DNA from 3 places in the Shewanella sp. 10N.286.54.B9 genome. Region 2 is predicted to be linked to each of the others. Evidence: predicted binding sites of a transcription regulator. Region 2 holds the regulator's gene; each other region holds the start of a gene.
The links. Region 2 encodes LexA, which represses DNA repair genes until DNA is damaged. Its sites were predicted from a motif close to TACTGTATNNNNATACAGTA; they were not measured.

Region 1 (2,278 bases), on a different contig from region 2:
TAATATGAAAGCCCATCATTAGTTTTTTCTTAGATATAGGTAACTTAAAGCTAATTGCAGTCAAATATATAGTGAGTCCTACAATTTTAAGCACCGGCACCAAGATGCTCGCAGTAAATAGGATAATGGCAATAGGGATCATGTCTGTTTTTACCAGATGTGCAATCCCAGAAAAAATAGTGTCTTGTGTCACTTGGCCTTGATTTGTCAGTGTGGTAATCGGGTATAGATTAGCCGGGATAAGCAAAATTGCAGCTGTTATCAGTAAAGCCCAACTCTTTTGCAGGCTATCATAATCCCTTACTTTTAATTTAGCATCGCAGCGGCTGCAACAAGCGGAATTGGCACAAGTAACTTTGCTGCAAGTTGGGCAGCAAGTTAGCCCTACCTCCTTTCCTAATGTGGAAGCTGCTTTATTATCGTTCAAGGAAACTCCACATATGCTCTAAATCGTACTCTCTTAAAAGGAATAAATGCATTACAAACAGCATTGTAAAACAGAAAGTACCAAAACCGAAAGAAACGGTGGCAAAATCAGCAAGGTTAAACGCAGCAACTAAAAAGCTGATGACATAGATCTCGAGCATCGTTAACTGCGTCAGTAAGCCTTGTAACTTTAATGCCTGTTTTAAGACTGACCTTAATAAAGGCGATTGTAATCCGTATTTAATGATTAAGATCTGTACCAATATAGAAGTTAATAAGATACCAGGTGCGATAACCGCTGCAGTCATAACCGCTATAGCAACAACCCAATATCCTTGCTGATAGACAGCTGCAGCGCCTTCAAACACAGTTGTTGTGCGCATACTGCCCAAAAACTCAAGTTCAAGCACCGGAAAAAGGTTAGCGGGGAAAAAAAAGATAATTGCAGTGATGCATAACGCCAACATGCCATTAACTGAGCAATAAGGTGTGTCGTATAACTGAGTATGGCACCGCGGACATATAGCCCTTACGCCTGTTGGTAGGGCGCGCTTTCTTATGACCAAATCACATGACGGACATAAAGTAACACTATTGTCTAGCGTATCCGGTGGCATAGGAAATAAAGCCTCAAAAAAATCTTAATGGAATAAAACAAAGAAACAGCCCTAAACGTGAACTCTATTAATCGTATGCATTTGATTATTACAGAGTCCTTATCGCTATAAGCGTATCAGACTTTGAAGAAAACTTGCATAAGAACTTCAATATGTGAGACTCTTTACTGTATATAAAAACAGTGCGAGATTGATTATGGCCGTTGTAACCAAATTTGTCGTAGTTAGAGAAGGGGTTGAAAAGATGACTTTCACATCGAAAAAGGAGGCTGATGCCTACGATAAGATGCTTGATATCGCTGACAACTTGATTCCTTTTTTGACGAATCCTGAATTAGGGTTAGAAGATAATGACATTGAAAAGATTGGTTTTTTCTTAGCGCAGAATAAAGATGAACTACAATCCTTGCTAAAAGGTGGTAGTACTGCGAGTAAAGCTCCAACAAAGAAAGTATCGAAAAAGACTAATTTAGACTAAAAAAAACAGAACATCAGTCTTCTAAATTTGCTCCATCTTGATAAGATGCTGCAAATTTATTTAGATTTATCGATGATTTCGTTAGGGGATGTATATGACCGCGTCATTTTATGACACGTTGAACCGTCAAGTTATTGCTTTATTTAGCGGTGAAGATGATCAAATCGCCGCCTTAGCCAATTTTTCAGCACTATTGAATGATAATTTACCTGATCTTAATTGGGTTGGCTTTTACCTACTAAAGAACGAACAACTTGTACTCGGTCCTTTTCAAGGAAAAGTTGCTTGTACTCGGATACCGATTGGAAAAGGTGTTTGCGGTACAGCTGTTGAAAAAAACCAAACACAACGTATAGCGGATGTTCATCAATTTGTGGGTCATATAGCATGTGATTCAGCCAGTGTTTCTGAACTTGTGGTTCCTCTAAGACACAATGGCGATGTTATCGGAGTTCTGGATATTGATAGCCCATCGTTATCAAGATTTGATGAAATCGATCAACAAGGCGTAGAAACTTTGGTTAAAAGTCTCGAAAATTGCCTATTTGGTTAATCTACGACCAATTTTTGCTAATTGATGGTCGCAATCATCTCATGCATCCCTATAATAAGCGGTTTGAGCAATGAAATCTTAAATCGTGATTATTCGGTAAAGCGAATCAATAGCGTTTATGATAGGTTGTTGCTAAGGTAGGTTTGATTTTGCCGCTAAAAAACATAGGTTAATCATTATTAATTTGTTCTTTAGGTCATAATC
Region 2 (2,278 bases):
ATGTCATCATAAGGGCTAGGTAGGCCTAGCGTGCCGGTCATTTCACTTAAAGCAGCAATATCACTCACTGATTCTGTTTTCATGACATAAACGAGCGGTTTGCTTGGATCGAGATTGAGATCATCAAAAGGATCGTGAGGTACCACAATAGTGTGTACCAACTTTTTCTGGATCCAGCGTAAAGATTTAAACCAAAGAGAGTCTTTTTTCGACATGATTCGCTTGCAGTGTTAGTCGCTTCTAATAACCCCGTAGAATACCAGAATTCCTAACGCTTTGCGCAATTGCTTTACAATCGGCACTGGAAGCTATTGTGCATTTATAGAACAATGACTTAGCTACAACTTAGTACATACACTCTAGATTAATATTGATTAACGCCCCCTCCAGCAGGCATTAGCCACCACATTAAAGGCGACACGAGATAAATGTAAATTTAACTTATGCTTACATTAATATGGTTAATACTTGCACTGACTGAATTACTGTATATACTGACAGGTACTGTATAGAAAAACAGGTTCAACCATGAGACCACTTACACCGCGCCAAGCAGAAATTTTAGAACTGATTAAACGAAATATTTCTGACACAGGCATGCCACCTACCCGTGCAGAGATTGCTAGACGTTTAGGCTTTAAGTCTGCTAATGCCGCTGAAGAGCATTTAAAAGCACTGGCCAAAAAAGGGTGTATTGAGATCATTCCTGGCACTTCTAGAGGAATTAGACTTACCCAGGAAGATACAGAAGAGACAGAGTCTGGTTTACCACTGATTGGCCAAGTGGCTGCAGGTGAGCCAATACTTGCTCAAGAACATGTCGAGCAACACTATAAAGTTGACCCAACGATGTTCCGTCCTTCTGCTGATTTTCTTCTGCGTGTACGCGGTGACAGCATGAAAGATATCGGCATACTTGAAGGTGATCTGTTAGCTGTACATAAAAGTCAGCAAGCACGTAACGGCCAAGTAGTGGTAGCTCGTGTTGAAGATGATGTAACCGTTAAGCGCTTTGAAAAGAAAGGTAATAAAGTCTTTTTACATGCTGAAAATGAAGATTACTCACCCATAGAAGTGGATCTAGCAAACCAAAGCCTTAGCATTGAAGGTTTAGCCGTTGGCGTGATCCGCAATGGAGATTGGCAATGAACAAATTATTAGGTGTAAGCCCCCGTCATCCAGGTCTGTGGCAAGATATGCCAACTTCCTCTATGACTAAAAAGAGCACTGATATTGAAACTATGGTATCGGCAACTCAAGGGCGTAATGAGCTAAAAAAGCTAAGTGGTCAATTGGCTCAACTGAGCCAACAAGGTCGCTGGATTGTCTTAATTAGCCCACCTAATATTGGTTACAAGCAAATGCTTGCAACAGCAGGTGTGCGCATGGATAGAATTTTACTGGTGCATGCCAAAGATGAAGTCGAAACCTTATGGGCAATGGAAAAAGCACTCACAAGCGGCACATCAAGTGCAGTAATTACTTGGGCAAATAGCCTAGATGCACGTGATAATAGACGCCTACAATTAGTCGCTAAAAGTGCCCAAGCACTCGGTATCGTGATTGAAAATGCGAATGCTCACTTACCTGACAGCGCAATAAACACACAGGATAAGATGCATAATCAAGGTTCATTATTCACCTCAATTCATTAAGCCATTATTTCTATTACTCTTCTAAGCTTCCTTTCGGGAAGCTTTTTTATTTCCCTAACACGTGAAATTAGTCAAAAAGTGATCTTGATCAATATTTCAACACCAAGTAGGGTAGGAACTGATAACAACGATATTTTTGTTATATCCGAGCGATTTAGTCGTCGGTCTTTATGTACGGACTGTAGATCCTTTTAGAGTATATGAAGACTGTGATCGGCCTGATATATTTCAGCCGTAGGTGCCAAAGTGGTTACACTAACCAGTAGATAGATACTGGAAATTACAAAAGTCATATCGATAGTCGACACATAATATAACGACACGATTGACACGCCACTCGTGCACTTTGAAGTCATCGTTGCTTTTTTGGGAACTGAAGAGTTTACATAGAGCAGAGACTTACTGTGTGACTCTTCTTTGTCTTGTTGACAGAGGAGAAGTCTAGTGAAGCAATTGTTGTATTGTGTGTTGGCGCTAATATTTACGCCTGCACTTTTTGCATCAGAAATGCCACTTAATATGACAGAGGGCGTGACGGCGATCAGTGAACAGGTTTATAGCCTGCACATGATCATCCTTTACATCTGTTGTGCTATTGGCTTAGTTGTTTTTGGCGTAATGAT
Region 3 (2,278 bases), on a different contig from region 2:
TAACATATCAATCAACGACCTTTTTAATGGATCTTGTGAGAAAAATTGCGTACAGACGGTAACGAGCTATAAGAAGGTTCAACCCATAAATCAACAGTAGAACTAACCGCTGCGCCTTCAAGTGTACCTTGAGGGTAATTTCCAATCTTGGAGAACGAGGGAGCGGCAAGCTCGTCACCTTGTTCAATGGAGCCCTGCACAAACTCACTAAAAGGGCGTTTAAGAGAGCTTGTAGCTTGTAAGCTTAATCTGCGTATAGGTTCAAGAAATAAAGCAGACTCTTGCTCCGGTGCCGAGTCTTGATAAACCCGTTGCTGATTAGCGTCATTGTGCTCTTTAATGCGATTGTCTGTACGACGCCTTGTAAGACCTGTGCTAGTTGTGGCTATCGTCAGCGTTGTCATGGCGATACTCGCATTTGTCACATAGATAAATACATGCTGATAACTAGCCGTAATCGGTAACAGTGGCTGACTAAACTCCACACTATAATCGGCAAGCCCTTCTTCATTACTCATCGATAACGTCTCAACAGGGACTTGAGCAAACTGTTCGCGGCTGTGCAACTGCACAGCACTATTCTCTTTCAATAAGGTATTTTGCATCGGGTAAACATCGACTCCAAGTAGGCTTTCCTTAATGTGTGGCGGTAGCAAGGGTAAACTCAACATAGGGCTAGGCCAGCCTCCTCTACGTTTAATAATATTGACCTCGGTCATACCTAAGTGGCTATTTAAAAATTGGGTTAACGCGGCTTGTTTAGGTACCAATTTCAACGTGGGCGCAGCAGTACTTGAGTCTGCATACTCATGATGAGCACTGTGGTGATTAACGCTATTTCTAGCCGAAAAATGCTGTCGCTGCAGTGCTAAACGTAAATTAACTGGATGTGACTGCTGTGCACAACGGCTTGGTAAATAGAGCATGCATAACGACTCGCCCTTCTCTGCTGCTAGTTGTAAGCGTCTCGCTTCAGTGGTCGAAAGGTTATCTAACCAAGCCAGCACTAGCGGTACACAACCACTGGAAAGCGCCTGCTCAATAGCCCATAGACGCTCTTTTCTCTCTTCGGTATCAATCCAAATTAAACGCGCTAATTCGAGCCCTTGTTGTAATAATGCTTGAGCAGAAGGAACATGAGGCGGTGCCACCAGCATAACCATGGTATCTTGCTGTTGTGTTGCGGTTTTTGTTGGTGATAAATCATAGCCAATCAGCTGACTGAGCAAGGGCAGTACCATACTCAGTTCACCTTGTCCGGTCCCCTCACACAGTACTTCACATACACCAACTTGCGGCCAACCATTATCTGCAAGGTGTTCATCAAGAAGTGCGAAGCCTGTTGAATAACCCAACTGTTGCTGTTGCCACTGCTGCCCACGCCAAATATCTTGCCGCGCCAATAATTGACTCAATGAACTCGCATTATCCGCAACAGGTTTTAAAAGCGGCGTACTGCCAACCTGCTCTGATGCCGCTATATCTTGCAGTATCGAATATGCCTTTGCACTTGAATGCCCCATCTTTACACCTTTTGTGGTAATAAAAGCGTATTTATTTGAAGGGATCACCTGCACATTTGACTGGGTTTATTCCAACACAACAAATACTGTATATACATACAGTATAATTATCTTGGTTAAGATCGCAAGCATTGCTTTATAGCAATCCCATTAAAGATATGCTCAGTTCAGAGCTTTCATTCAAGGCATCTTGTGGAACAAATGGTTAAAGCCAATGCAAAGCAGAAGTGGAAAGACTGAAGGGCTCACGTAGTGCGGCTGAAGTAAAAAATGGGCAAAATGCTGAATGGTCAAACTTTCAATGCAATTGGTATATGGCATGGAAAAATCACTTAATACCGCGCATGTGGCATTCGATATACGTTTGCATGGTCTATAACAAGCCTGTTGTTTCAGCCCAAAAAAAACGCCCCTCTAAAAAGAGGGGCGTTCTCGAAACAGTTTGCTGTCAATGGACTATTTAAACTTCTTCACTTTTTTAAGCGCTATTTGTTGTTTTAGCATCGACAGATGATCGGTAAACACAATACCTTTAAGATGATCCATTTCATGTTGCAATACAATCGCAAGAAACTCATCAGTATCAATTTCGAATGCTTCACCTGTGCGATCTAATGCTGTGACCTTAACGCCTTCATGGCGATTCACTTTCGCGCGGTAACCAGGGATAGACAAACAGCCCTCTTCACCTTGGAACTCACCGCGTGACTCAACAATTTCAGGGTTAATTAATACCATAGGTTGATCACGTTCTT

Region 1: AB4135_RS21070 (YebG family protein) is a predicted target of LexA. The motif match lies at 1,209-1,228, and genes of this name have one in related genera.
Region 3: imuA (translesion DNA synthesis-associated protein ImuA) is a predicted target of LexA. The motif match lies at 1,608-1,627, and genes of this name have one in related genera.

What each region holds. Positions count from the first base shown of each region.
Region 1 is NZ_JBFRIY010000079.1:19,857-22,134, reverse strand. It holds gene AB4135_RS21080 (paraquat-inducible protein A) at 1-427, opposite strand, end outside; gene AB4135_RS21075 (paraquat-inducible protein A) at 417-1,043, opposite strand; gene AB4135_RS21070 (YebG family protein) at 1,240-1,521, shown strand; gene AB4135_RS21065 (GAF domain-containing protein) at 1,616-2,074, shown strand.
Region 2 is NZ_JBFRIY010000025.1:17,953-20,230, forward strand. It holds gene plsB (glycerol-3-phosphate 1-O-acyltransferase PlsB) at 1-215, opposite strand, end outside; gene lexA (transcriptional repressor LexA) at 529-1,149, shown strand; gene AB4135_RS09835 (cell division inhibitor SulA) at 1,146-1,655, shown strand; gene coxB (cytochrome c oxidase subunit II) at 2,100-2,278, shown strand, end outside.
Region 3 is NZ_JBFRIY010000033.1:51,845-54,122, forward strand. It holds gene AB4135_RS11770 (hypothetical protein) at 1-6, opposite strand, end outside; gene imuA (translesion DNA synthesis-associated protein ImuA) at 24-1,523, opposite strand; gene def (peptide deformylase) at 1,980-2,278, opposite strand, start outside.